One region of the Pseudobacillus sp. 179-B 2D1 NHS genome, then DNA from elsewhere that is predicted to be linked to it. Evidence: riboswitches for the same ligand, from Rfam matches in the RefSeq annotation. Region 1 holds a riboswitch; each other region holds the start of a gene.
The links. Region 1 has a riboswitch for S-adenosylmethionine ahead of ACH0BF_RS19325 (Na+/H+ antiporter NhaC family protein). Riboswitches for the same ligand answer to the same signal wherever they lie in the genome.

Region 1 (10,015 bases):
TCGATAAATTAATCTATAACCGTAAAATGAGGTAACAGCTGTAATGAGAGTAAACACGATAATAGTGTTTATAATCGCAGCAGGCGAAACAGCAAAATTTACGATCACATCATAGCCCATCACCTTCATTAAAATTAGAACAAAAGACTTGGATAAAATGGAACCGAGCAAAATTCCAATAAAAAGGGCTATAACTCCCATTAAAAAGTTTTCATAAAACAGCATCCAACCTATTTGTTTCTTGCGTACACCTAACAATGAATACAGTCCGATCTCTTTTTTTCGTTTCCTTGTAAAGAAAGAGTTCGAATACCAGATGAAAATTGCAACAAAGATGATCAACACAACCGATGCAGCATTAAAAACGGAGCTAATTTTAGTTGAAGATTCCGACGTGGCAGCGATTGTTTTATCATATTTCAATGAAACAAATGTAAAGTAAATCACAATACTAAAAGTTATCGAAGCAAAATATAAAAAGTAATTTTTAAAATTTTTTCTTATATTTTTCCCTGCAATGCTAAATAGCGACATTTAACGGCCACCCCCAAGTGAAGCGAGAACATCTAATATTTTTTGAAAGAATTCTTCACGGGATTGCCGTATTTTATGAATCTCAACATCGATCTTGCCATCTTTAATAAACAAAATTCGCTTGCAGAAGCTGGCGGCAAAAGCATCATGCGTAACCATCATAATCGTCGAGTTATTCTGTTCGTTTAACATAGACAAACTTTCTAGCAAGCTGGTTGCGGATTTTGAGTCCAATGCACCTGTTGGTTCGTCCGCCAATATTAGGCTTGGGTTAGTAATAATGGCCCTTGATGCCGCTGTTCGCTGTTTTTGGCCGCCTGATATGTGATAGGGATATTTATCGAGTATGTCACGTATTCCAAACGTCTCTGCAATTTGTTCAACACGTTTTTCAATTTCACTAGTTGAAACTTTTGATAATGCAAGTGGAAGTAGAATATTTTCCTTAACCGTTAACGTATCCAGAAGGTTATAATCTTGAAAAATGAAGCCAAGCTGATTTCGGCGGAACTCCGCTAATTGTTTTTCTTTCATGCCCACAATATGTTGATCATTGATGATAATATCCCCTGATGTTGGTGTATCTATAGTGGACAAAACATTTAATAATGTCGATTTCCCAGCACCAGAAGGTCCCATGATGCCGATAAATTCTCCCTCTTTAATTTTCAAATCAATATCTTCTAATGCTTTATAAACATTTCCTTTTGTATCAAATATTTTTTGAACGTTTTTTGCTTGTAAAATGGTTTTCATTGATATGCCCTCCTTGTAACTAATGATGATTATAATTCCTAGACCTTACACCACCTTAATCCAAACCTTAAATAAACCTTAAAAATAAAAGCAAATCCTCATCTGGATTTGCTTTTATGGTTTCTATTAATTTTTCATCGGCATTTAATCTGTTATATCGTCAAATTAGAAGGTCCGTTTCCCTCTTTTATTATAAGGATGATCGTAACAAGGATAAATTATATAGGCCACATCCATTCCTTCACGCTGCTGCCTTCGAATCCGCTCCCGCTCTTCTTGTATGATCCATGCTAGCAAAAATGTTCGAAAATAATTTTTAGACTTAAACAAAGTGAAAAACAGCCTTTTTTGGATAAAAAAATAACCGTTCGTAAAAGTTTGACTTTTACAAACGGCATTTAAAGCGAAAGAGTAACACCCATAAATATGATTCCAGTTAAAATTCTAACTAAGTAAACTATCGAAAGGACGCAGTCAAATGTTCCAAACTTCAATGAATTCGAGAGCAATCACCGATATATTAAATATTTACCGCTTTAAACAAACGGAATAGGCTCTCCATTTGTTTAAAGTGGTGAAACTCAGACTTGCTTTTTTTTCGGGTATCCGATGAGGATAGCGATGATTCCGCAGATTCCTATAAGGATTGGATAGAAAGAGTATTGTACGATGCTCACTGGCGATATTCCGGCTACGCTTGCGGCTGCCAGGAATTGGGCTCCATACGGCAAAAGTCCTTGAATCACACAGGAGAAGATATCTAATATGCTCGCAGACTTTCGCGGCTCAATTTCATACTGATCAGCCATATTTTTTGCAAGCGGACCAGCAATTAAAATAGCAATCGTATTATTAGCCGTCGATAAATTCGTTAGGCCGACAAGACCGGCAATCCCAAATTCAGCACCCTTTTTCGATTTAATTCTTCTTGTTGCGAGGTGAAGCAGAAAGTCAATCCCGCCGTTAAACTTAATAACCTCCACCATTCCAGCTATTAATATCGCAAGAAAGGCCATTTCATACATGCTAGCCATTCCTTCGCCCATCTTTTGCAAAAGGCTCATTAAATGATAGCTGCCATCCGCTAAGCCAACAGCTCCAGCGAGAACAATTCCAAGTGCTAGCACAAGAAAAACATTCATTCCAGTTAACGCTAGAATAATGACTAAAACATAGGGAACAATTTTTACCCAATTATAGCTTAAATGTTCCACTTGCGCCGTTTCCCCCATTGTGATAGCCCCTAAAATAACACCCGTTACAATAGCTGCCGGCAGCACAATCCAAAAATTCACCTTAAATTTGTCCTTCATTTGTGCGCCCTGTGAACGAACGGCAGTAATGGTTGTGTCGGAAATAAAGGATAAATTATCGCCAAACATTGAACCGCCAATAATCGCCGCCATGACTAAAGCCATGGGAAGGTCAATATGCTCGCTTATCCCCACTCCAATTGGCGCCAATGCAACAATCGTTCCCATTGATGTACCCATGGATAGGGAGATAAAGCAGGCAATGACGAACAAGCCTACGACAAGCAAGTTTTGCGGAACAACCGCTAAAGCAAAGTTAACAGTAGAGTCCACTGCCCCCATGCCTTTTGCTACTTCTGAAAAGGCTCCCGCCAATAGAAAAATAACAACCATCAGCATCACATTTACGTTTCCTGCGCCCTGGCAAAAAATATCCACCTTTCGCCCAAAGGGTTCTTTTCGATTCATCGCCAGAGCCACAGCGCCCGAAATAGCAATGGCTACAATGACAGGGAAGGCGTAAAAATCACCTGTAATAACCCCTGAACCAATAAATAAAATTAAAAAAACAACAAATGGGATCAACGCCCATGGATTCCCTCTCTTCATTGTTCCACCTCCAAAAAATAAAATGGGACACGTCTTTTGCCCATTCTTTGCCTCGAAAAAAGACCTCATCTTGAACGACAAGAAGAGGCCTTATATCTATAAAACACTCCTCTTATCTATCAAGCCTTTGCTTGCTGGATTTGGCACAGCAACTTAATCACTAAGTTCCGTTGCCGAGATCTCATCGGGCCAGTCCCTCCATCTCTCTTGATAAGAAGAAAAAATCTTATTTTTTTGTCACAGCAACTAAAAGACTACATGATTTTTATTCCTTTATCAACAAAAAAATTATGGATATTTTTAAATGACGGATAGAAGATTATATGAGGACTTAAAAAGTATAGCTAATACTAGAAAATACAGGCCAGTGACAGTTATATCATCATTTTCGCATAATTTTTTACAAAGGGTGCCGTCAAAGGAACACGACTTTACAACGATAAATAAATCCTCCTGCTAAAAAGTTTAACATCTCCGTTTAATGATGTAGCCACCATAATGACTCCGGCTATTTCTTCCTCTGTGGCTTCTGCTCTTTTTGCTCCTTGGGAAGGCTATATTTGGAATGTTAATCTGATTTTGCATTAGAAAAAACCCACGCATTAAAAAAGAGGATTCAACATGCGCGGGTTTGCCTTAGAATAGACCTGCCTTTTATAGAAAAGAGGGATTAAAATATCATTGTTTACACTCAAAGATTTTATTCATACACGTAAAACGTTTTAAAGCTACTGTATTTGAAGCCTACGATTTAACATGATAGCTGCCTTTTGGCACAACTAACGGGGAGCTAAAATAAATAATATTGTATCTCGAATTTTTTTGCCAATTTCAGCTGCCTCTACTCGGGTTGTCTCGTTTAGCCTACTGGTACGCAGCCCATTTCAATCTTCTTCATATTCCTACTGGCGCACTCAGCTGGTCAACAGCTAGAATGCCATTTGCCACATCTTCAGCAGTAATGTCAGAGGATAAGTTCTTCATTGTTTCTCCTTCTTGAGTGGCGGCTTGGCCGACCTTCAGCAGATCTTCATAGGATACGTCCTCTAAGTGTAATTCTTTCAGTGTAGTAGGCAATCCCAGCTTGCGATAAAATGTGATATACCTGTGCAATTCCTCTTCCGGGTGAAACTCTAGCATTAATTGCACAAGCGTGCCATAAGCGACTTTTTCACCATGTGTTAAATGGTGAATGTCGCCGTCTAGCTCTGTGAATCCGTTATGAATGGCATGAGCGGCTGCGAGCCCTCCGCTTTCAAAACCTAATCCAGACAGTAACGTATTCGCTTCTACAACGGCTTCTACATGCTTTGTGACAACGCCTTTTTGAACCGCCTTGTATGCTGGTATCGCATGATTGAACAGCGTATTTTCACACATTTCGGCAATCGCTCTCGCTGCAATGCTTGTCCTCCCGCCAGCCATAGCGGTGCCATTACTATTCAATGTCGCTCTGGCTTCTACCCATGTAGCCATTGCATCAGCAATTCCTGAAGCGAATAATCTTGCAGGTGCTTTAGCAATAATGGCCGTGTCCACAAGAACGAGGTCGGGGTTTTTACTATAAAATTTGTAAGCCTCAAAGACACCTTCATCCGTGTAAATGACGGACAATGCGCTTGTCGGGGCATCTGTCGAGGCAATGCTAGGCACGATAACTACCTTTACTTTCAGCTCGTCAGCTACCGCTTTTGCCGTATCGAGCGCCTTTCCTCCACCTACTCCGATGACCATATCCACTGAGTGTGCCTCTCCTTCTTTCTTGATCCGGTTCACTTCATTAATAGACGATTCACCCCTAAATTGAAGAGAGTGAAAATCTATGCCTTCTGCCTGCAAGCTGCTTTTAATCCCTTTACCTGTCACTTCCCACGCCGTCTTTCCAGCTAAAATCAACGGCTTTTGTCCAAGCTGTTTTACATATTTTCCAATACTGTTTAAAGCTCCTTTGCCCTGTACATATTTACCCGGCGATACAAAGATAATATTGGTCATAGGAACCTCCCATTGAATAATTATTTTTACAGCGAGATTGCTGCTTTTCAGCTACTACATGGCATGTTATTTCACAATGAACTTTTCACATCACAAAATGTGAACGGGTCAGCCTGTGTATGCCCACTTTAACAGGTAGACGAGATCCATCTCTTTCACCTGCTTTGGGTTTCCAGCTGTACAAACATCCTGGGGTGCTTTCTTGGCGATGAGCGGAATGCTCTTCTCAAAAGTATTTTTTTCAATCAAGCTATCCTGAAAAGTTAACGGAATATTAAATTTTTTATTTAGGAGTTTAACCGCTGTGGACAAGCTTCTTATCCCCTCTTCTACCGTTGAACAGGGAAGTCCCAGCATGTTTGCGATATTCATGTATTTTTTTGCTGCTTCCGAGGAATGGAGAGTGCCGTCACATAGCCCTCCATTGTACTCTATGATGTAAGGAAGTAGCATCGCATTAATTCGGCCATGAGATAGCGGAAACTCCGCTTCCATGGCGTGAGCTATACTATGATTCACCCCTAAAGAAGAATTGACGAAAGCAAATCCTGCCATACAAGAAGCAAGCTGCAAACTCTCCCTCGCTGTCAAATCTTCTCCAAACCGATAAGCTCTGAGCAGGTGTGTAAACACTAATTTTATCGCTTTTTCAGAAAAAAGAGTGGTGAATTCTGTCGCTTCTAATGAAACATATGACTCTATCGCATGAGTAAGCAAGTCCATCCCCGTATCAGCTGTCACAGAAGGAGAAGTGACCACGGTTAGTTGTGCATTCAAAATCACGGCATCGGGCAGCATTCTTTCATCATGTAAAGGCATTCGCTCGTTATCTTCTCCCCCCGTTATGACAGAATAAGGAGTGACCTCTGATCCTGTGCCGCTTGTTGTCGGTATAACAACAAACGGCAGTTTTTTTCTGCTGCCATGAACGGCTGGTTGGTGACAGAAAAAACGGATAGCTTTAGCCGCATCAATGGCTGCTGTGCCCCCAAGCGCAACCATTAAGTCCGGATCTTCTTGTAAAAAGCAGGCCAGCCCCTTCTTTACAACCGCTAATGAGGAAGCATCCTCGATCTCAGAAAACACTTTAACTGATGCTGATTTTAAACGGTTGATCACTTCTTCTTCCGCATTTAAATGAATGGTGTATTTATCTGTTATAAGGAGCACTTTTTTTGCGTCTAATTCATTTAAATAGTCTAACGAATTGCTTCCATAATAAATTTTTGGCTGTATCCAAAACGTTTTCATTGGCTGCTTTCCTCCGAGGAATTTTGCTCCACCCCTCCGCTCGTTTTTAACATAGAAACTTTAAGCGACGACCTTTCTATTTCTATCTTATAAACAGACTATCTACGAGAACACATCTTCTTTTTCTCGCAAAATCTTTCGCCGAAGTCAACCCTTCTCCAGTAGGTCCTGCAATGGTGAAGCTTGTATAGCCTTCACCGCCCACACCCAGTCCTGCGTAAGATGGACCATTCTTAACAAAAATCGTTGTTTGAATAGCTGCAGCAAATTTCGTTAAGTTATCTATATTTTTAGAATGCATAATAGATGTATGGCGAAATCCGTGTTCTGCTTTTACTGCCAATTCAATCGCTTGATCTACATTTTCTACACGAACAATTGGGAGGATAGGCATCATTAACTCTGCTGAAACTAACGGATGATTTGCCTCTACATGCATAATGGCAATGCGTGTTCCTTGAGGAACCTGAATGCCTATTTGCTGTAAGATATAGCTAATATCTTTCCCGACAAATTTTTTATTTGCATGTCCTTTATCTACTACTAACTCTGTAAGCTTTTCAATTTGCTCTTTTTTATGAAGATGAAAGGCGCCATTCTTTTTCAGATGAAAAACCAAATAATCAGCGACAGCTTCAACAACAAATGCCTCTTTCTCTGCCACGCACGGTAAATTATTATCAAAACTGCAGCCGTCAACGATATCTTTCGCAGCTTTTTCAAGATCAGCTGTTTCGTCTACAACAACTGGTGGATTTCCCGCTCCTGCACCAATTGCTTTTTTCCCTGAGTTTAATACTGCCTTCACCACTCCAGGGCCGCCAGTGGCGACAAGCATCTTAATCTTTTTATGATTCATCATGATATTTGCTTGGTCAATGGAAGGCTCTGTAATAGAGGCGATTAAATTGTTCGGTCCTCCTGCTTCTACAATAGCTTGGTTAATCACCTCTATCGCTTTTAGCGAAGTATTTTTGGCACCCGGATGAGGGCTGAATACGACTGCATTGCCAGCTGCAATCATTCCGATCGAATTGCAAATAATTGTTTCCGTCGGATTTGTTGTAGGCGTAATGGAACCAATGATGCCATATGGAGAGAGTTCCACGACAGTCAGTCCATTGTCACCGGAAACTGCCTCTGTCTTTAAGTCTTCAATACCTGGCGTTTTTTCAATGGCGAGTAAATTTTTGCGGACTTTATCTTCGTAGTTCCCCATGCCTGTTTCTTCTACTGCCAGGCGGGCGAAAGTCTCTGTATGTTTCTTAGCTGTTTCCCGAATCGCCCTAATAATGGCCGCTCGTTTTTCAAGAGATAGCTCTATGAGCTCTTTTTGAGCCTTACCTGCCGCTTCAATGGCATCATTCATGTCCTCAAATAGCCCTTGCCGGGCTTCTGGCACAGCCTCTTTCCTGCTCAGTTCCTCCAACACCTTCTTTACGATGCTTTCTAATTCTTTTTCTTGAACGGCCACTGTGTTCACCCTCCTTGGTTAAATACCTTTAAAGCTTCAACGGCTATCGTCATGTCTTCTTCTACACTGCCGCCACTCACACCGATGCCGCCAACAACTTGTTTACCTATTTTAAGCGGATATCCCCCGCCAAAAGTGACAATTTTATTTTGATTCGAAAGCTGCACACCATATAGTTCTCCTCCAGGCTGTATAAGAGGAACGAGTTCATGCGTAGCCATCTTTAACGCAACAGCCGTATAAGCTTTATTGGGTGATATATCCAAGCTCGCTAGTAAAGCCTCTTCCATTCTGTGGATTAATATCGTATTCCCTCCCGAATCAGCAACCGAAAACACAATAGGTATCCCGATAGCAGCCGCCTTTTCCTCCGCGGCTTTTGCCATTTGACAAGCCAGTTCAAGTGTTAAAACGGCAGGAGTGCTTTTCGTTTCTTTTATCTTTTCTGCCACTTTGCTTTTTACCTCCTCTAAAAGATGGAAATAAACTTCTGCTCTAGCCAGCATAAATAAAACGTCTGATAATCGGTTGACATATTGAATCAACTCACTTCGTACGCTCGAATGCCCATTCAATTTAACAATTAACCGCTCTGCTCGCCGGATCATCGACCGGGACAAATGAAGACATGCGGAAGCAGTCGTTTCGCCAGGAATGATGAATTCATAAATAGGACCGAGCTTTTGCTCGTATTGATCAATAATTTGCTCGAACCAAGCTACATTTTCTTTATTCACTTTCTCTTTCAGCAGGTTTTTTCCTTGATCATCACTAGCCAGCTCTGCTCCTACAATAAATAGCTGCTGCTGAATGGTCCTGATGATATGCTTTAATTCTTCACTTTTCACTAATGAATAGGCAATACCTAAAGAAGCATTTGCTTCATCAAGCGTCCCGTAACAGTTAACCTTTAAACTATTCTTGGCAATGCGGCTGCCTCCAAAAAGGCCTGTCTCTCCTTTGTCACCCTTCTTTGTATAAATTGCCATAAAGCTTCACTTCCCTATTCGTATACTTCTATTGAATCGACAATAGCTATGATGGCCGCATCAATAACAGAGGTGGAAGCACCAAATACATTTCTCGCCGCTTCTCCCTTCGTCACAAGAACGTATTCACCTGTTCCTGCTCCAACAGCATCCACGGCTATTTCTATGCTCTTCTTCATACTTGTTCTCTCAGGGATGGCTACTTTTTGTACGATCAAGAGCTTTTTACCTATAAGATCCTCTTCCTTTGCAGTAGCAACAATACTACCAGAGACCACTCCCACATACATATCTATCACCTTCACTTATTCATTTCGTATCACTTTTATCCCCAGCTCCTGGGCTGTCTCAAGAGCAAGCGGGCTTATGATCGTTGCAGAAGAAACATTGAGAATAAGAGACTTCTGTTTTGCTTCGATAATATCTGATCTTGTGAGAACCTTTTTCTTAAAATCTCTGGCTTCCTTGAATCTGTCCGTCACTTTTTCTTTTCGAAAAATGGTTAGAGTATGGTCTCGAACCGCCTGGGACAAATTCTTTGCTTCTATAAGCTTAAAACCATAATCTTCAAGCGCATGAAGATGACCTTCTATCTGGTCTACGTAAGCTGGCGGAGCTTTGTGTAACCCTAATTCTTCTCTTATTGGGTTTCTCAAGTCGCAGCCATCTCTTGCTGCAATGATTGGCAGCCCTTTCATAATGGCATGAGAGGCTAAATTGGTTGCCAGGTTATCCGCTACACCCAATGATATCTTCACGGCTGTATTCAAAGTTAAGGTAGGAAAAATCAACGTGCTAACTCCCTCATAATAGGGCTTTAAACTTTTGACCTCATGCTCCACATGCACATTTGAAAGACCTAACTCTTCCTTGATCAATCGAGGAGTTAGTACGTACTCAGCACTATTGGAGAGCAGAATGTTTAACTCCCATTCTTCTTTTAAGAGATTCTTCATTTGCTCTATAGCCTCTTGAAAACCGTAAGCACCTCCAGTAAAGAAGGCCGTTGCCTTTTTCACCCTCTTCTGCAATCTTCTCCATACTTCTGCTACAATCGCCTGTATCACTTCTTCAGAATCCATTCTCAGTCCCTCATTTCATACCATTTAATGCAATGCCTAATGGAGTGATGAAAAGAGGATGAGCTGGCTTAA
Region 2 (10,015 bases), on a different contig from region 1:
AGACAAAATTTTTATGCTGTTTATTATTGCTGGGGTTTTAAGCGCACAGACCTTCATGCAGCTTGATCTGCTCATCCCTGTCTATACAAAAGAAACGATCGATGTCCAAACGATCTTTTCTTTTGGCGATTGGACTTTATCTATTAACGGCGAAAGAGCGTTTGGGGTTCTTGTCTCAGAAAATGGACTGCTCGTTGCTCTTTTCACTGTCGGCATTTCTAAATGGGTGTCCCGTTTTTATGCAAAAAATGTATTTGCTGTTTCTTCTATTCTATATGCAGTTTCTATGTGGGTATTTGGATTAACTGATTGGTTTTGGGGATTGGTTATAGCCATGGTGATATTTACTCTTGGAGAGCTCTTAATCGTTGGCCTTCAGCAAAGTTTCATTTCAGTCCTGGCCCCTGAACATATGCGGGGACAATATTTTGCAGCGGCTAGCCTGCGCTATACAATCGGCCGAATGATCGCTCCTGCAGCGATCCCATTGACGATTTGGGCCGGCTATTTTTGGACATTCACTATTATTGCCCTTCTTTCTTTAGCAAGCGCGGCTCTCTACTATTATATGTTTATCCTTTACGGTCAACAAAAAGCAGAGTCATCCCCTCGCTAGATAGAAGAGAGCTGCCCACATCTTTTCCAGGGCAGCTCTCTTTTATCATTGGGTTTTTAAAGGTTTTTCGGCAACAACCACCCCATCTTCGTCGGCATACACATAATGACCAGGGACCCATTTTATCTCGCCGAACGTTACGATGAGATTCTCTTCTCCTTCTCCCCGTTTTATACTCTTCAACGGGTTGCTGCCCAAAGCTAATATGCCTATTGTTAATTTTTCCAGCTCAGCTGTATCACGCACACAGCCATTAACAATGACGCCAGCAAGCTTTCTCTCTTGGGCAATTTCCCCTAAACGGTCACCGAGCAGCGCGCATCTTTTTGAACCGCCCCCATCCACTACTAAAACATGCCCCTCTGGAATAGTTTGCAGTGCTCTTTTCACAAGCACATTGTCCTCAAAGACCTTCACAGTAGAAATAGGGCCAGAAAAACGCTTTTTTCCTCCATAAGATTTCAAATCGAGGTAGCAAACACTTAACTCTTTAGCAAAGTCATCACATAAATCAGCTGTTTTTATACCTGTTTCAACCATCATTTTCTCCCCTTCCTTTGTCTTGATAGGTATTCCCTTCGACGCACATCCTCTTCTTTCCTGTTTTCCCTCTTTTTTTTACATGTTTTTATCTATAGGCAGCGGGTATTTATTAAAGTGATGACCCGCATGATCACTAGGAGGATTGAAAATGTCCAACAAAAAAGTCATTGGTTTATGCAGCAGTGAAATTGATGCCATTCGCCGAATTGAAGAATTGAAAGTAGAGGGATATGAGACTGATCAGCTGTACGCTGTCACCAAAGATGCCGACTTTCATTTAATGCTTCAAAACCGATCAGGAGCGACAGTCACTTCTGCCGGGCCATCGATCACCGAGAAAGTGAAAGCCATATTTTCAAAAGAAAAACCTGTAAAAGAGTACCTGCTTGAGTTTGGTTTATCTGAAAAAGACGCGGAGACCTATTACAAAAACGTAGAAGATGATTTGATTTTACTTGTAACTGATGAAGAAGGTGCTGAAGAAACTCTCCATTCTGCTGCTGAAGCGGCTGCGGGATCAGATGAGGCACCTCTTCCTGACAAAGAAGAAGCGGAAAGACGCCAGTTTATTCAGGAGCGACATAAGACAGAGGATAAAACAGACGAATTCCCGGTAGTAGATACCTCTCCTCTTCCGCCTGACCAGCAATCACTTTACAGAAATTACCAGTAAATAAAAGTTTTAATTATATCACAAAGGGTATGTAAAAACCATGGGTCATTAGAACTTTTTATTAGGAGGCTATATTATGAATAACAATAAAAAATTTATCGGCGTTTTTGACAATCAGTCAGAAGTTATTACAAAAATTGATCAACTAAAAGCAGAAGGATACGCAGAAGCAGACATTTATGCGGTCGCTAAAAACGCGGATAATATTTCTATGGTGAGAGGACGTACAGGAGTAGAAGTAGAATCAGCCAATACAGGCGGTTCATGGATGGATAAATTTATGGCTTTTCTATCCGGAGAGGATGAAGTAAGAGGCGGATTAAGAAACATGGGATTAGAGGATACAGAAGTCGATCGTTATTACAATGACATTGACAATGGAAAGATCCTTCTTTACGTAGATAGAGAGTACGATCAACTATATCGTGATCATACTTTAACAGATAGTGCAGATGCTAATCTTGGAGCTAATACTCTCGGTATGAGTGATGTGGCAGCAGATGGCCAGGTAGAAGGCGTCCGCGCTGATAGAGCACCGGAGCTTGATGTAAACAGCCTACATGCAAGTGCAGATTTGAACGATGACTTAACCGATGAACAACGCCTTCGCCTTCGCGAGGAACGCCTTGAAGTAGACAAAGAGCGTATCCAAAAAGGCGAAGTCTACGTGGAAAAAGAGGTCGTAGAAGAGCCACGCACAATTAACGTTAATGTAGAGCGCGATGAGGTGTACGTGGAGCGCCGTCCAGTGAATGATGCTGTTTCCGCACAAGACTCTTCTCCAATTGTTGGTGAGGATGACACCATTCGCATTCCTATCACTGAAGAACGTGTGGAAGTAACTAAGAAACCCGTTGTTTCTGAGGAATTAATTATCGGCAAACGCAAAGTGCAGGACACAGAAACAGTGAGTGACACTGTTAAACGCGAAGAAGCACATATTGCTAAAGAAGGAGATATCGAGGTAGAAGGCCGCGATATGGATGATCCCCTTCTCAACAGATACCATGACGACAATTCAAAGGACCATTTAGATCAACACGATCGTTATTAATAAAAAAACAAATGGTGCCTGTCTTGGGCATAAATTAAAAGAAAACGCTGCTTAATGCAGCGTTTTCTTTTAATTCTGTTGTCTGCTCCACAAAATTTCACGATCAGATGCATAGCAGGAGAAAAGTTTATTTGTCCATGCTCCATGCTTACCGGGAAACCTTTGGCCGTCTATTTGACTAACTGCAGTAATCTCTTGAATGGAGTTCGTAAAAAACACTTCATCCGCCTCTTCCACTTCTATGGGAAGGAACAAACCTTCCTTTACTTCCATTCCGGCTTCTCTTGCCCGGTGCATAATATACTGTCGAGTTACTCCATTTAAAATTCCTGCAGCAACAGCTGGGGTATAAAGCGTGCGCTCCTTTACCCAAAAAATATTGGAAACAACTCCCTCAGCTACATTTCCGGTTTTATTAAGAAAAATCCCTTCTATAGATGGATCGTCTCCTACTTCTCTCTTGCCGGCAATACTGTTTAAATAGTGATGAGATTTCAGCCGCTCATTCAGCTCAGGTGAGTTCCGTCTTGTCGCTAGCCATGTGCCTTTCTTTTCAAGCAGCCCATCAGGTGGTTGAAGCGGTTTTTGAAAAACAATTACATTAGGTGCTTCATAAGCGGCTGTCTGCAAGCCGATTTCACCGTTACCCGCTGAAACATTAAAACGAATATAAGAATGTCTCCATCCATTCACCTGTGATAATTGCTGGAGCAGCTCTGTCGTTTCTATACGGTTAAATTCTTTCTCAATCATTAATGCGCGCAAGCTGCGGTTCAGACGCTCCAGATGATCATCGAGTAAAAAAGGATGATCATTATATATTCGAAAGGTTTCGAATACACCAAGCCCATATAAGAAACCATGATCAAAAGGTGAGATGGCAGCTTGTTCCTTTGATACAATTTCTCCATTGATATAAATAAACACCTTATACCTTCATCCTTGCTTTTCGATAATAGCGAATGAAACTCTGCAGCATTTCTTTCCCGCCATAAGTCATAATGGACTCCGGATGAAATTGTACCCCTTCGATGGGCAGCTCTCTATGACGGATAGCCATAATCTCTCCTTCTTCTGTCCAGGCAGAAACTTCAAAACAACTTGGCAATGTCTCTCTACGCACAATTAACGAATGATAACGGGTAGCTGGAAAGGGATTAGGCAAGCCTTCAAAAATCGTTCGGCCGTCGTGGACCATAGGCGACGTCTTCCCATGCATGAGCCGATCCGCCTGAACCACTTCTCCCCCAAATACTTGGGCGATGGACTGTTGCCCCAAGCACACGCCAAAGATAGGGATTTTACCGGCAAATGCACGAATGGCTTCTAAGCTGACTCCTGCTTCGTTTGGTGTACAAGGACCTGGTGATATCATTAAAAAATCGGGATTCAACTTTCCGATTTCTTCTATAGTAATTTCGTCGTTTCTCTTTACAACTAATTCTTCACCAAGCTCCCCTAAATATTGCACGAGATTATAAGTGAAAGAATCATAGTTATCAATCATTAAAATCATCTGCATTCTCCTCCTGCTTGAACAGGTGACACTCTCTTTTCAGCCATCTCTTTCGCAGTCCAAACGGCTTTGGCTTTTTTCAAGGATTCTTTATACTCGCTTTTTGGGTCAGAATCGATCACAATCCCAGCACCCGCCTGAATGTGGCACATCCGGCCTTGAACGATCATTGTTCGAATCACGATGTTTAATTCCATATCCTCATTAAAACCAATCCAGCCGATTGATCCTGTATACAGGCCGCGCCTAACTGGCTCTAGCTCCTCAATAATTTCCATCGTTCTGACTTTGGGGGCGCCGGTAATGGTCCCACCCGGAAAAACAGCATGAACAACCTCTGCATTTGTTTTTCCCTCAGCAAGCCTTCCACGTACATTAGAAACAATATGCTGGACATGCGAATACTTCTCAATGACCATGAATTCATCCACTTCAACCGAACCGTACGCACTCACTCGGCCCAAATCATTTCGCTCTAAATCAACGAGCATGACGTGTTCGGCGCGTTCTTTTTCATTCTCAATTAATTCCAAAGCAAGCCGCAAATCGTCGTCCTCATCTTTTCCTCGCGACCGAGTGCCGGCAATTGGTCTCGTGCTTAAATTTGTTCCATCTTTTTTGATCAATAATTCTGGAGAGCCCGATACAATTTGAAAATCAGGAGTATGAATATATGCCATGTAAGGAGACGGATTCAACTTCCTCAACTCTTCATACACAGCCATGGCCGGGATGGAAAGAGATTTAGACTGTCGAACAGATAAATTCACTTGGAATACATCTCCAGCAGCGATGTATTGTTTGGTTTTTTCCACTGCCGCCTGGAAAGCTTCCTCCGAAAAAGAGACTTCCAATTCGCCCGTGGCTACGGCTACTTCTAAAGGTTTTTCTTCTTCATTAAAAGAAGCAGTCCATTTTCTTTCTGCTTCATTCAATTTCCTTTCTGCTTCTGCTGCCTCCTCATCTATAACGAGCAACCAGAGTGTTTTTGCCTGATGGTCAAATATAGCCCACTCCTCAAAGATCTGAAAATAAAGAAGCGGCAATCCCAGATCTTCTTCAGCGCAATTCGGTAATTTCTCAATGTAACGAACATAATCATAACTGATGTAACCGATTGCCCCCCCCTGGAAATCAGGCAGGCCTTCTTGCTTAGGCAGCTGATATGTTTTTAACCAACTTTCAAGCTCTGGAAGCGGGACTCCTTTTCTTTTTTCTGTTTGACCGGCAGTCTGAATTTCAATGCCCTCCTCATTTGAAAAAACAACCGCAAGCGGCGACAACCCGGCTACGCTATAACGCCCGCCCCTTCCGCTTTCGAGAAGAACATGATGGGATTCCACCCCAGCTAGCCATTTATATTGATGAAAAAACTTTTCGCTATTATAGGGAATCGTTCGAGAAAACACTCGTCGTTCATTCACTGGTTTTCACCCTTTTCCTTCTTAGTCTTTTTCATCATACTAGACAAAGCGGAAAGAAAAAAGCATGGAAATAGTATTTTTGTTGCAGCTCCTATGCATGGTCATCTCTATCTTTTATAATAGAAGAAAATAGATGAAAATAACGGAGGAAGCTGATGACAGGTAATCGTTTAGTTCAACAAACAGAATCATTCATTACTACAGAGACATTGCAAAAAGACCTTCATTCTCTTGGAATAAAACCTGGTTCGACTGTTATGGTACACTCTTCCCTGCGCTCACTCGGATGGATAGCTGGTGGAGAAGTTACCGTCATTCAAGCATTAATGGCCGCTGTTTCGAATAGCGGGACAATTGTTATGCCTTCGCAGACTACTCATAATACCGATCCAAAATATTGGCAAAATCCGCCTGTACCCGAAGAGTGGTGGCCAGGTATCCGGTATTTTATGCCTGCCTATTTACCAGATATCACTCCTACTGTTGGTATGGGGCGTATCGCGGAATTATTCCGTACGTTTCCCGGTGTAAAACGGAGCCTCCATCCTTCCAGCTCATTTACAGCCTGGGGAAAATATGCTTCCTTCATTATCGATAACCACTCGATTGACTTTGCATTTGGAGAGCAGTCGCCGCTTGCAAGGTTATATGATCTTGATGCATCCGTTTTATTTATCGGTACGGATTACAGCACGTGTACAGCTATGCACCTTGGTGAATTTCGGGCAGATGACGGCCGTAAAGCTTTTGAGCAAGGCTCAGCCATACTAGAAAATGGTGAGCGCATTTGGAAAACTTATATGGAGCTTGAAGAAAACTCTGAACAATTTAATGAAATTGGCCGAGCCTTCGAGAAGGAACACACAATGACAAATGGCACAGTTGCTCAAGCCTCTTGCAAGCTTATCGAAATCCGACCACTCATCGACTTTACGGCTCGTTATCTTACTAACCTTTCAAAGCAATAAAGCGATTCACAACAGCCGGGAACATCGCTCTTTCTGTCAGCTCTATCCATCCCTGTTCCATTGCTTCTGCAAGGGAACGGACTGTTATCTGTTGAACAAATATTGCTTCAAATCCAATTTCTCTTAAAAGATCCCAATAATCGGGGAGGCTTTTAATATAATTTTTTCCCTCTATGTTCTCCAGTGTAATGGCTTCGGCTAAATCGATGATAAGGCGGCCTCCCGGCTTCAGTAAATGAAAACTTTTTCTCAGCCATTCTTCTCCCTCATCCAAAAAATGGATGCCAAGCTGAGCTGCTGCTACATCGAATTGACTTTTTTTAGAAGTAAAAAGGGAAGGAGAAATTACAGTAATCTGAGCTCTTTCACTCACCCATCTTGTTAGTGAAGGAGTTGAAGCTGATCCTATCCATAAAATACTTTCGTTCTGTTGAACGCTAGCTGTTTCTAAAAAACTTTCTGCTGATATAGTCCATTCTAAAATGCGATCTTTTGCAAGTCCTTTCTGGTCTGTCACTGTCATTTTCCATTCCTCCCTTTTTAACAATAAAAACAAAATAAAAAACCTCTTCAGATAAGAAGAGGTTTGGTAGCTATTCCACTCTCTTATCTGTCAGCTTGCGCTGCAAGAATTAGCACCGTGCCTGCATGTATACATACGGGTCGGTTGCCGGGCTTCATCGGGCTTGTCCCTCCACCTGCTCTTGATAAGATATTCGTTTCTATTCAATTCATCAGCCTTAAGCTGGCTGAAGTAAAATTCTATTTATACTCTGAATTTACGCATTAATTTATTAATTCATACGAATTATTACATGATTATAATCGATTGTCAACCTGATTTTTAAAAATAGAAAGTTGCGAAATGCGACGCACGGCTTCTTTGATCTTTTCTTCTGAAGCTACCAATCCAGCGCGGACATACCCTTCCCCGCGTTCGCCGAAGCCAATTCCCGGTGCAAACGCGACGCCTGCTTCTTCAAGTAAAAGGTCACTGAATCCTTCAGAGGTATAGCCTTCTGGCACCTTTAACCATGCAAAAAATGACCCTTCCGGTGCTGTCACTTCCCAACCAATTTCATTCAAGCTATTAATGAGTAAGTCGCGGCGCTTTTCATACATGGCTTGTTGTTTATGCACCTCATCTTGCGGCCCGAGTAAAGCCGCGGCCGCAGCCTCCTGAATGCCGCCGTACAAACTGCAGTGTAAATGATCTTGAATTAAATCTATAGCGGCGATCACGCTCGGGTTGCCAACAGCAAATCCAACTCTCCAGCCTGCCATATTGTACGTTTTTGACATTGTGTAGATTTCGATGCCGATCTCTTTTGCCCCATCAATTTCAAGATAGCTAACCGGCCTTTTCTCATCAAAACCGATCGCTCCATAAGCGAAATCATGAACGATACAAATCCCATGCTGATTAGCAAACTGAATAGTCTCCTCAAAAAAAGCAGCGTCCGCCATAGCCCCCGTTGGATTATTGGGATAATTGATGAACAGCAGCTTTGTCTTTTTCAATATCTCTTCAGGAACATCTTCATACCGGGGAAGAAAACCATTCTCTTCTCTTAGCGGCATCATATACATTTCTGCGCCGGCAAGAGCAATGCCTGACCAGTAATCCGGGTAGCCTGGATCGGGTACAAGCGCTACATCACCTGGGTTTAACAAACATTGTGGAAGCTCAACAAGCCCTGCCTTGCCGCCGATAATAAGGGCTACTTCCCTGGCAGGGTCTATTTCTACCCCATACTCTTTCTGATAAAACTCGGCACAGGCCTCTTTTACATGATCAAACCCTTTAAAAGGTGGATATTTATCGTTGGCAGGATCGTCCACAGCTGTTTTCAACGCAGTCTTTATATGGCTAAACACCGGTTGATCTGGGCTTCCCTGTGCTAAATTTATAATTTCGCGCCCGCCAGTAGAGGCGTCTTTGATCTTTTGGCCCAATTTAGCGAAGAATTGCTCCGGCAGAGCCTGAAGCCGATTAGCTGTTTCAAAAGTCTTCATGTATGCAGCCCCCGCTTTCAAATTATAGTTAATAATGGTATAACGAAAGGGAGAGAAAGTAAAGTAAGAATTTTCGGAAAGGGAAGTGGGGCTGAAATGATATTGAAAACTGCTGTCATCCAAATGGATATTGCTTTTGGCAACCCGCAAGAGAATTACAGGCGTGTGGAAAATTGGCTGCAAAAAGCGGCCGATGAAGGCTGCCAATTAGCAGTGCTGCCTGAACTCTGGACAACAGGTTATGATTTAACACGGCTTGACGAAATTGCAGATAGACAGGCGCAAGAATCCATTGCTTTTTTATCGGAGCAAGCTAAGAAACATCAAATGCACTTGATTGGCGGCTCGATAGCTAACCAAACAGACGATGGTGTAGAAAACACGTTACTTGTAATAAACAAGCAGGGAGAATTATTGAAACAATATAGCAAGCTGCATTTGTTCCGTCTCATGGAAGAAGAAAAGTTTTTGAAGGCAGGAAAAGAAGATGGCTTATTTACACTTGAAAATGAGAAAATGGCTGCATTCATTTGCTACGACATTCGCTTTCCAGAATGGTTAAGAAAGCACGTACTTGCAGGGGCAAATGTGTTGTTTATCCCAGCAGAATGGCCTCTTGCCCGCACAGACCATTGGCGCACATTGCTCATCGCCAGGGCAATTGAAAACCAAAGCTATGTTGTTGGCTGTAACCGAAGCGGTGAAGATCCTAAAAACAAATTCGCCGGACATTCCCTTATCATTGATCCATGGGGAGAGATTATTGCTGAAGCGGGTGAGGGAGAAGAGCTGCTCATTGGAGAAATTGATCTTGCAAAAGTGTCAGAAATAAGAAAACGGATTCCTGTTTTTGAAGATCGCCGGCCAGAGTTTTATCGTTAATGAAAAAGACACCAGGGAAATTTCCCGGGTGTCTTTTTCATTAACGATAAGTAATTGCCCAAGGGCTGCCATCACTTGTCTTTACTTTCTCCTTTCGCTTTCAATCCCACTCATACGGCGTTTCTTGGTATACATAATAGTTTAGCCAGTTGGAGAATAATAAGTGAGCATGTGAACGCCATTTATTAACAGGCTTTTTTGTCGGATTATTGTCCGGGAAATAATTTTTTGGCATGTGAATCTCGAGCCCCTTCGCTAAATCCCGCTCATATTCTTCAGCAAGGGTTTTCGCCTCATATTCCAGATGTCCTGTAATCATGACA
Region 3 (10,015 bases), on a different contig from region 1:
ATTGTTGCCTGGAGATGTAAGAAAAAAACAACACTGTGTTAGTATCGTAGAAAAAACGGTTCAAGCCTTTGGAAAAATGGATATTCTCTGTAACCATGTCGGTATTCAGTTTCAACAACTCAGCCTGCTTGACATCACTGATGAACAGTTCGATGATACGTTTAAAGTAAACATCTATTCTCATTTTTACACGACACGAGCGGCGCTGCCCCATCTAAAAGCAGGCAGTTCTATCATTAATACAGCTTCTGTAGTAGCCTATGATGGCAACAAGCAATTGATTGATTATACAGCGACTAAAGCAGCAATCGTTGGTTTCACCCGGGCCTTAGCAAACAGCTTAGTCGGAGAAGGCATACGTGTAAATGCAGTCGCCCCTGGCCGGATATGGACCCCTCTTATTCCATCCAGCTTCTCTGCCGATCAAGTCTCATTAGCGGGTAATCCGATGGACCGCCAAGGCCAGCCGTTTGAACTAGCCCCCACTTACGTGTACCTGGCTTCAGATGACTCCCGCTTTGTAACAGGCCAAACTCTTCATGTGAACGGAGGGCAATGGATGTCTTCTTAAAAAAGAATGAAAAGCTTTGTCGCCTTTTACATTAAAATATACTTAAAGAATACTGTTCAGAAAGCATTTCCAACAATTTCAGTCCCGCTATGCTATTTCCTTTTTCATCAAGGGCGGGACCAAATATCCCAATGCCAAATCGATTAGGCACCGCTCCCATAATTCCACCGGAAACGCCGCTCTTAGCCGGAATGCCGATTCTGACAGCAAATTCTCCAGCCGCATTATACATTCCGCAGGTAACCATAAATGTTTTACATATCCGGACGATGTCTTTAGGGATTAACTGCTCTTTTGTAAGAGGGTCCACCCCGTTCATGGCAAAAATGAGTCCTATTCTCGCGAGGTCCAGGCAAGTCATTTCAATTGCACACTGCTTCGTATAAAGCTCTAAAAGTCCCTCTACTTCTTCCTCAATAATTTGGTGCTCTCTCATAAAGTAGCATAACGCCCGGTTAAGATCCGCCGTATCGAATTCCGACTGTGCCACTTCTTTGGAGTAGCTCATTTCCTGGTCCCCGGTTAATTTTTGAACAAAACTAAGAATACGGGCAAGACGAGCTTCAATCGAGGGCCCCTTGATCATGCTTGTCACAGCTAATGCTCCAGCATTGATCATCGGATTAAGCGGTTTTGAAGGGTTATACAGCTCTAATTTTACTATAGAATTGAATGGGTCCCCTGTGGGCTCATAGCCTACCTTTTCAAACACACGCTCTTCTCCGCAATCCATCAAGGCAAGCGCAAGTGTCAGTACTTTAGAAATGCTTTGCAACGTGATTTTTTGGTCCACATCCCCGGCAGAAATGCACCTTCCGTCGGGATGAAAGATAGCTGCCGACAAGTCATTGGGATTTTCTTTCTTTAGTGCTGGGATATAATCGGCTACTTTTCCCTGTGCTGTATACTTCTTTGCTTCCATTATTAGTCCGTTTAATTTCTCGCTTGAGTAGCAAGGCATGTTAATCACCATCTTTTCTTTCGTTTCGTAAAGACAATATTAGTCTCAGCTAAATAAATTCAGTTTATCCACGCGTCTTGATACAGGTGCCTTTTCTCCCTTTACCCTCTTATCATGTCATAACAACTAAAAGCAGCCGACTTTTCTCCAATAAAGTTGTTTATCGGGGATGACAAACTATTTATCCGGGATCAGTTATTGTATATTTGGAAAAATGATCAACTTATCTAAAGTAAGCGATCCTTTATTAAGAGCAACGTAAAAAAGCAGGTCTAAAGGCTGTAATTAAGCCTTTGACCTGCTGCTTATTATTCTTTCTCTATCAATTCAGCTAAACTTTTTTCAAAAGGTGCGTAAGCAATGCCTTTTTCTGTAACAATGGCAGTAATCAATTCATGATCAGTAACATCAAAAGCCGGATTGTACACTTTCACATTTTCCGGGGCCATTGGTTTTTCATACCATTGAGCACTCACTTCTTCTGCTTTTCTAAGTTCAATTGGAATATCATCGCCTGATGCACATTTTAAATCCACTGTAGACAGCGGAGCACATACATAAAACGGAATGCCATAATGCTTGGCCAGCACCGCTAATCCTGATGTGCCGATTTTGTTAGCTGCATCCCCATTGGCAGCCACCCGGTCACAGCCGACTAACACCGCTTGCACCTTGCCCTCTTTCATAACGAGAGAAGCCATGTTATCACAAATTAACGTGACATCTACTCCAGCTTGCTGTAGTTCCCATGCAGTTAAGCGGGCCCCCTGGAGAAGCGGTCTTGTTTCATCCGCATATACGCTGAAATTGTACTCCCGTTCCTGCCCCAAATAGATAGGCGCCAAAGCCGTTCCATATTTAGCTGTTGCAATCGTGCCTGCATTACAATGAGTGAGAAGCCCCCATCCCGGTTCTAATAACGAAAGCGCATGTTCGCCGATGGCCAAGCACACCTGTTCATCTTCCTCACGGATCGTTTCGGCTTCGTCTCTCAACGCCCGCTTAATAACGGCTACATCCTTATCTGCTTCAATGTGCAAGCGGTCTTCCATCCGCTGTAAGGCCCAAAACAAGTTGACAGCTGTTGGACGGGAGGATTCCAGATACTTTTTTACTTTTTCAAATTCAGTTGCCAGCTCGGTAAAGGTTACTGCTTCTAATCGCTTTACGCCCAAATAAACACCATAAGCTGCTGCAATGCCGATAGCAGGTGCTCCTCTCACTTTTAAATGATAGATTGCATCCCAAATCTCTTCTACCTTTGAAAGCTGAAGAAAAACCTTTTCATTTGGCAGCAACGTCTGGTCAAGAAGAACAAGAGCATCGTTATCATCATCTAACCGGACTGATTGAATGGCTGCTACTGGTGTTGTCATCGCTGATTGCCCCTTTACTAAACTGATTTACACTCTGGCGCAGTACCTGCACAAAATCAGTGCCTGCCCGAATACCTGCTCGCTGAAGGATAAATGCTTTTCCGGCCGTTAAGCAAATTTTCTCTGCTGTTGCCCGGTCTTCTGCATAAGAAATCGATGTCAAATCCTTCACGTGAGCAATACCGATTACTCTCCGGCACAGTTCAAGTCCAGCAACCGCAGCGGTATCTTCAAGAATGGAATCCAAATACCACTCTTTAAAGCTTGGTAGAGTTGCTGTCTGCTCTGTCACTGTCTCATCCCACAACTGGATAAACTTCTCTGCAAACAGCTCAATCACTTGAATAATTGTTTCTTCTAAATATTGCAGGTAATCGTTTCTTTCTTCGGTTTCTTCTATTGTATAGCTCGCATGAACATAGGCAAAGATAAGATTTGCTACTACATTCCCGATATCATAGCCAGCCGGCCCATAAAAAGCAAACTCAGGATCAATCATTTTCGTAGAATCTTCTTTAATAAAAATCGAACCGGTATGAAGGTCGCCATGAAGAAGAGATTGGGCCTTTGTCATAAAATCAAACTTTAGTTTTGCTGTCTCCAGCTTAAGCGTTTCATCATTCCAAATCACTTCACGGGCAAATTCCTTCGTTCCCTCAAATACATCGTTTTGCTCACAGTCATAAAATGGCTCTGTATAAACCAAATCTTCGCTAATTTCACAAAGTTCAGGGTTTGTAAACTGCTGTACCCTCTGCTTCTTTTCTTTATGTCCCATGACGACATCTGAGGTAAGCAGCAAGGTACGGGCAAGAAATGTCGTAATATGATCAGCGAATAACGGGAATTTTTTATGCTTTAAAAGAGCGGAACGCATGATTTCATGATCAGATAAATCATCCATCACACAGCAGTTCATAATAGGATCATAGGAATAAACTTTTGGCACAAAGCCGGGAGCCAATTCGCCTTGCAGCGCCAATATTTCACTTTCAATTCGATTGCGGTCCGGAGAAACCTTAAAGGCATCAGAAATACGAGCTACTGGTCCTGCCTGCTTAATAATGATGGACTGGCCGCTTCGACGGTCAACGACCTTAAAGACATAATTCAAATTGCCATCCCCGATTTCACGGCATTCCAAATCGGCATCCTCAGCAAAAATATCTAATCTTTTTTGCGCATATTCTACTGCATCTGCTTCATTCATCGTAAAATAAGCTGAAGTAAAATCTTTCAAATAAGTCCCCTCCATTATCTCTGCTTATAGTAAGTCAGCCCTAATGCAAAAGCCAAAACGGCTCCCTTAACAATGTCCATCGCATAATATGGAACAGACATCATCACAAGCCCATTTTGCAAAATTCCAATCAGCACAGCTCCAATAAATGTGCCAATTGCATTCGGCTTGCCGGCCCCGAATACAGCAAATCCAATAAAAGCGGCAGCCACAGCATCCATTAAATATGGAGCACCTGCATTAATTTCCGCAGTCATCACTCGGGCTGCAAGCACCGTCCCTCCAATGGCTGCACAAACAGCGGAAAGCAAGTAAGCAATCATTTTGTACTTATTAACCGGTATCCCTGATAATCTGGCCGCCTCTTGGTTGCCGCCGATCATATACATGTATCTTCCATGCTTTGTGTAAGATAAAAAGATGTGTACAAGAACAACAGCAAGGACCATAACGATGATAATCCAAGGCACCTGCCCTGCTTTTTCAAATAACGGGCTGATCGCTCCTGCGGCGAATGTGCCATCTGGCATAACCATGTTTTGTGTAATCGTTGCCCCTTTTGTGTAGGTGAGGGCTACCCCTTGAATAATAAACATCATAGCCAAAGTCGTAAGCATATCAGGAATCTTAAATTTCACAATCAATAAAGAGTTCAATGCTCCCACGATAAGCGCAGCAGCTAACACAGCAATCAATGCGATAAAGATGTTCTGGGAATACCAGACAAACATTGAAATTACAATGGCGTTCGCCAGAGATGCAGTCGAACCGACAGAAAGATCAAATCCATTGATCGACAGAGAGATAGTCACACCAATGGCAATGATCGTTACAATGGAGATCGACCGTAAGATATTAATAATGTTTTCCCCTTCAATAAAGGATGGGTTGGCCCAGGTAAAGATGACGATCAAAAGCCCGATCGTCACAATCGTGCCATACTTATATAACCAGTCAAACAATTGAAAAGACTGTTTCACGGACTGAGTTTTCACTGCGATGGTTTGTTCAGTGTCCATCTACTTTCCTCCTGTTGAATAATATAGAATTTCTGCTTCGTTTGTAGAACCTGTTTCTATTTCCTTGACCACTTCTCCGTCATAGACTACATATAACCGATCTGTCATTCCAAGAATATCCACCAGTTCACTTGAAGCGTAGATAATCCCTTTTCCTTGCTTCGCCAGCTCGGCAATCAGCCCGAAAATCTCCCGCTTCGCTCCAACATCCACACCCTTCGTGGGCTCATCGAAAATATAGACATCGGCGTCGCCCATCAGCCACTTGCCAATGACCACCTTTTGCTGGTTCCCGCCTGATAGATTTCCGATTGTTGTTTCTATAGATGGAGTGACAACACCAAGCCGTTGGACCATTTTTTCAGCTTCTCTTTTTTCTGCCTTAAAATCAATTAAGCTAAAAAGCTTGGAGAATCGCTTCATGCTAGAAACCGTTAAATTCGTTGTTACAGATTCAGAAACAACCATTCCCGCTTTTCTTCTTTCCTCCGGAACAAGAACCATTCCATGCCGGACTGCATCAGAAGGAGAAGTGATTTTCACTTTCTTTCCTTGGATGAACACATCGCCTGATGTTTGCGGAGAAGCACCAAACAACGCCTGGCAGATCTCCGTTTTGCCTGCGCCGACAAGACCGGCGATTCCAACAATTTCTCCTCTTTTTACTTGGATATTCAAGTTTTTTACCATGCCATTGTCAGACAGGCCTTTCACTTCAAGAATGGTTTCTCCTGTTGTTGGCTGATGAGGAGGATATTGCTCTTCTAATGATTTTCCAAGCATTTGTTCAATGACATGTTTAGGAGAAGTAACAGCCGTTTCCTCTTTCATCACAAGTTCACCATTTCTCATGACAGTTATTTCTTCACAGATAGCAAACAGTTCTGGCAGGCGATGAGAAATAAAAATGATCGCTACTCCGTCTTGCTTTAATAGACGGATTAAACGAAATAACTCTTCTGTCTCTGCCTGGCTTAATGGGGCTGTTGGCTCATCCAGCACCAAACATTTACATTGATCGGAAATCGCTCTGGCGATTAACACCATTTGCTTTTCAGCGAGTGTGAGTTCATCGACTCGTTGGTAGGTGGAAATGGCTACATGCAAACGGGTCAGGATAGCAGCTGCCTGCTTATGGATCGATTTCCAGTTGATGAGCTGCTTTCGGCCCATGCGATGAATCATTTGCTCCAACATGATATTCTCGCCAACCGTTAGATAAGGAATAAGAGCTGTGTCAACTTCTTGATACACCATTTGAACGCCTAATCGTTTAGCGTCTTTTGGAGAGCGAAGTGTCACTTCTTCCCCATGAAAATAAATTTCGCCCCGATAATGGTCGTAAGCTCCGGATAGGACTTTCATCAATGTGGATTTTCCCGCTCCATTGGCACCGATCAAGGCGTGGATTTTTCCTTTTTCCACATGAAAATTCACATTCTTCAAAGCCGCCACCCCTGGGAAATCAATGGAGATGTTTTTCATTTCAATCATCATGTTCGTTCCCTTCTCATGAAATGGGTATGGCAATTAGGAAAAACGGAAGCATCCGCTAAAAACTAAGCGAATGCTCTTTTTTCTTAATAATGTTCTTTCAATGTCTTCATCCACTCTTCTTCAAATTCATCCGATTTTCCCCAGTTCGGAACAACGTTCTTTAAGCTTTCCATATTCACCGTCTCTTTAGAGGAAGATAATTCTTTTTGCGAAATTAAACTGGCATCTAATGCATATTCTTGCGGTGTTTCTTCTCCTGCAAGTTTCTTCGCCAAAATTCTCATATCAATTTTTCCGATCAGCGCCGGATCTACTGCGGCTGTATACTTCCAGGAGCTTCCTTTTTCCTGCATGAGTTGTAAATCGGCATTGGAAACATCAATTCCATAAATTTTCACTTCATCGCGACCTGCTTCTTTAATTGCACGCGCGGCTCCGATGGCGAATGCATCCCATGTGGCATAAATGGCATCCAACTTTCCTTTCGGATATTTCTTCAGCATGGCTTGAACAGCATTTTGTGTTTGAACGGATGTATCAGCAGCCGCTACTCCGAATCTTTCTACCTCTTTAATGCCTGAATTTTTCTTTAAAGTTTCTTCATATACGGCATTCCGGCGAACCATTGGCGGGAAACCGTCTACCCACAGGTAAGCAATTTTTGCTTTGCCATTGAAATCCTTCACCAATTGGTCCAAGCTCAAAGTGGCCAATGCTTTATCATCTTGAGAAGTTAGTGTCACACCGTCTACGCTCTTTAAATCTTCCACAGAATCAAAGGTGACAACACTCTTGCCTTTCTCTCTTAGCTTTTTCACAGCATCTACTGTTGCTGCATCATCTCCATGAGAGATAACTACTCCGTCATAGTCCTGATTGGCAGCTTGTTCAATGGCATCGTGGAACTTCGCTGTGTCACCGTTTGCTGTGAAGACATCCACTTTGAAACCGAGATCCTCCCCCTCTTTTTTTGCGCCTGCTAAAAATTGCGCTGTATGATCATCGCCGCCAATTTTACGGATGACCTTTACCTTTACCTCTTCACCATTTGCAAATCTCTCAGGTACATTTTCAATCTTTCCTGGCTTCTTTTCGTTTGACGAAGCACCTTGTTCGCCCCCTGAACAGCCCGTCAGCAGCAATGTTAAAGTTAAGCCGGATACGGCCAGTTTCTTAAATATCTTTCTCATCCTAAACTCCCCCTGATATTTTCTGTAAATTAATTAGTTTCGAATAATTCAAGCCACTCGCCATCCGGCCCTTCAAAGAACATATAGCGGGAGCCATTCGGCAGCGTTGTAATTTCCTCATCAATGAAACGGACACCCGCTTCCTTCAATCTTGCAATCTCTTCTTCAATCCCATCCACCTTCAAAGCAAGATGATGAACTTTTCCTTCGGCCGGCAGCGAATCATTATAACCTTCCAACAGCTCAATTTGCGTGCCATCCGTACCTTCTATTCCAATAAAGGCAATTTTTATTCGGCCGTTTGGATGGTCAAGACGCCCCAAAAGTTGAAAGCCGATTATATCTGTATAAAATGAGATTGATTTTTCCAAATTCTTCACCATGATTCCTGCATGCTCAATTCTCTTAATCAACTTCTTTCCCCACCTTTCTTTACGGTTATTTGACCGCCTGTAGATTTGCCTTTGCTTGAAGAAGGGTGAGCTGATACTGAAATAGAAATTCGCATGCTTCAAGCACTTTCTTTGCTTCAAACCCATCTCTTCCCCAGACAGTAATCCCATGGTTCCGGATAAGCACCGCTCCCTTGTCTTCCTTTATGAATGGAATCATGGCAGCTGCCAGCGTCGGGATATGAGCATAGTTATAAATAATAGGAATTTCCCACTCCGCGTCTTCCTCCCAGCGGCCAAATGCTTTGATCAGTTCCTGTCCTTTGAAGACGACTTTTCCTTCATCACCATAAATTTCAGAAATCACATTGTTAGCTACCGTATGAACATGAAGGCTGCATCCGGCATTTGATCTTCCATAAATTTCACAATGAAGCAGGGTCTCAGCCGATGGTTTGACATTCGTTTCACCAATCGGATTTCCTTCTTTATCAACGATTAAAAAATCTTCAGCTGTTCTTTTTCGTTTATCTTTTCCACTGGCTGTTACAAGAAATTGCAGCGGCTCATCTTGAACTTTTATTGCTAGATTTCCGCTGGTCCCCATAAACCAATCGCGTGCCGCTAGTTCATCTTTAATATCTGCCAATTCATGAGCACGAGTGATAAATATACTCAATCTCCATCAACTTCCTCTCTGCAAAAAAACCTCTTCGATAAGAAGAGGTTTTCAAAAAAACAACTTCTTATCTTTCAGCATTGCTGCTGTGAGAATTAGCACCGTGCTTAAATAAGTCGGTTGCCGGGCTTCATAGGGCTCATCCCTCCGCCTGCTCTTGATAAGATAGAATTATTAAATTAATTATTCGCATAAATTTACTAGGATTATGTCACGTTCATCAAAAACTGTCAAGATCTTTTTATAAAGTATCTCCAAAACTGGAAAGGCAACCTAGGAATTAGCTATAACTCCCCATTCTTCAATAGCACGTTTTAGAGGCGCTGATGTTTCAGCAGCTTCGAACAATGAGATATCGTTTACACTTGCATCAATTGCAGCCCGAAATGCTTGTGCACCATTTATTGGGCCATCTGGATGGCCGAATACGCCTCCCCCTGCATTAATAATTAAACTTTCTTTACCGAAATCCCCTAACAGCTGCGGCACCATTCCTGGATGAATGCCGGCTGAAGGCACAGAAAATGTTTGTTCAAAGTGGCTTCCTTCCGTAAGCGCCTTGCCAATCGCCAAGGCGTCAGCTGACGGGATCGCTACATTGCCATACGGGCTTGGAAATAAAGAGAAATCCCCGCCTGTCATACGCGTCAATTTCCCTACCAGCAAGGCATAGGAGTAGCCACCAGGCTGTCCGGCCAACACACCCGATAAAGCCGAGTGAGCCATAATTGGCAAACGAATGTTGTTGTTTTCACGCAAAGTTTGTAGCGTATCTAATCCATAAGCGTGAACGTTAAACAACAGTGCATTCGCTCCCAACTCCTGTGCCCGCTCTGCTTTTTCATGAAGTCTATTTGACCTCCCTGATAAATTCACCGCATATAAAGCACGTTGACCTGTATTCTCGTAATGACGGCCAATAATTTCTTTGGCTGTTGTTATTCTCTTTTCAAAGGGTGTAAGTTCATTGTCAAAAAGAATCTCATCGTCCTTAATCAGGTCAATGCCTCCTGCAAGCAGGTCCTCCAATTGAGAAGAGAAAAAGGACAGATCCCTTCCGATGACTCCCTTAAAAATCGCCATTAATAAC

Region 2: another riboswitch for S-adenosylmethionine. It lies ahead of ACH0BF_RS10955 (class I SAM-dependent methyltransferase); the one in region 1 lies ahead of ACH0BF_RS19325 (Na+/H+ antiporter NhaC family protein).
Region 3: another riboswitch for S-adenosylmethionine. It lies ahead of ACH0BF_RS15175 (methylthioribulose 1-phosphate dehydratase); the one in region 1 lies ahead of ACH0BF_RS19325 (Na+/H+ antiporter NhaC family protein).

The regions. Positions count from the first base shown of each region.
Region 1 is NZ_JBIQDP010000023.1:43,499-53,513, reverse strand. Features, by position in the region: gene ACH0BF_RS19335 (ABC transporter permease) at 1-534, opposite strand, end outside; gene ACH0BF_RS19330 (ABC transporter ATP-binding protein) at 535-1,290, opposite strand; gene ACH0BF_RS19325 (Na+/H+ antiporter NhaC family protein) at 1,872-3,152, opposite strand; SAM riboswitch class I at 3,262-3,369, opposite strand; gene ACH0BF_RS19320 (glycerol dehydrogenase) at 4,047-5,147, opposite strand; gene ACH0BF_RS19315 (1-propanol dehydrogenase PduQ) at 5,256-6,398, opposite strand; gene ACH0BF_RS19310 (aldehyde dehydrogenase family protein) at 6,481-7,872, opposite strand; gene ACH0BF_RS19305 (cob(I)yrinic acid a,c-diamide adenosyltransferase) at 7,878-8,861, opposite strand; gene ACH0BF_RS19300 (EutN/CcmL family microcompartment protein) at 8,876-9,151, opposite strand; gene ACH0BF_RS19295 (flavoprotein) at 9,167-9,943, opposite strand; gene eutJ (ethanolamine utilization protein EutJ) at 9,954-10,015, opposite strand, start outside.
Region 2 is NZ_JBIQDP010000009.1:51,136-61,150, reverse strand. Features, by position in the region: gene ACH0BF_RS10995 (MDR family MFS transporter) at 1-616, shown strand, start outside; gene rraA (ribonuclease E activity regulator RraA) at 662-1,159, opposite strand; gene ACH0BF_RS10985 (general stress protein) at 1,308-1,832, shown strand; gene ACH0BF_RS10980 (YsnF/AvaK domain-containing protein) at 1,909-2,886, shown strand; gene pabC (aminodeoxychorismate lyase) at 2,956-3,813, opposite strand; gene pabA (aminodeoxychorismate/anthranilate synthase component II) at 3,815-4,402, opposite strand; gene ACH0BF_RS10965 (anthranilate synthase component I family protein) at 4,399-5,826, opposite strand; gene ACH0BF_RS10960 (AAC(3) family N-acetyltransferase) at 5,982-6,794, shown strand; gene ACH0BF_RS10955 (class I SAM-dependent methyltransferase) at 6,775-7,317, opposite strand; SAM riboswitch class I at 7,398-7,508, opposite strand; gene ACH0BF_RS10950 (pyridoxal phosphate-dependent aminotransferase) at 7,614-8,810, opposite strand; gene ACH0BF_RS10945 (carbon-nitrogen family hydrolase) at 8,907-9,692, shown strand; gene metA (homoserine O-acetyltransferase MetA) at 9,793-10,015, opposite strand, start outside.
Region 3 is NZ_JBIQDP010000015.1:18,685-28,699, forward strand. Features, by position in the region: gene ACH0BF_RS15135 (SDR family oxidoreductase) at 1-571, shown strand, start outside; gene glsA (glutaminase A) at 603-1,532, opposite strand; gene mtnA (S-methyl-5-thioribose-1-phosphate isomerase) at 1,841-2,908, opposite strand; gene mtnK (S-methyl-5-thioribose kinase) at 2,865-4,148, opposite strand; gene ACH0BF_RS15155 (ABC transporter permease) at 4,163-5,167, opposite strand; gene ACH0BF_RS15160 (sugar ABC transporter ATP-binding protein) at 5,168-6,664, opposite strand; gene ACH0BF_RS15165 (sugar ABC transporter substrate-binding protein) at 6,748-7,854, opposite strand; gene ACH0BF_RS15170 (VOC family protein) at 7,884-8,267, opposite strand; gene ACH0BF_RS15175 (methylthioribulose 1-phosphate dehydratase) at 8,293-8,925, opposite strand; SAM riboswitch class I at 8,990-9,092, opposite strand; gene ACH0BF_RS15180 (2,3-diketo-5-methylthiopentyl-1-phosphate enolase) at 9,199-10,015, opposite strand, start outside.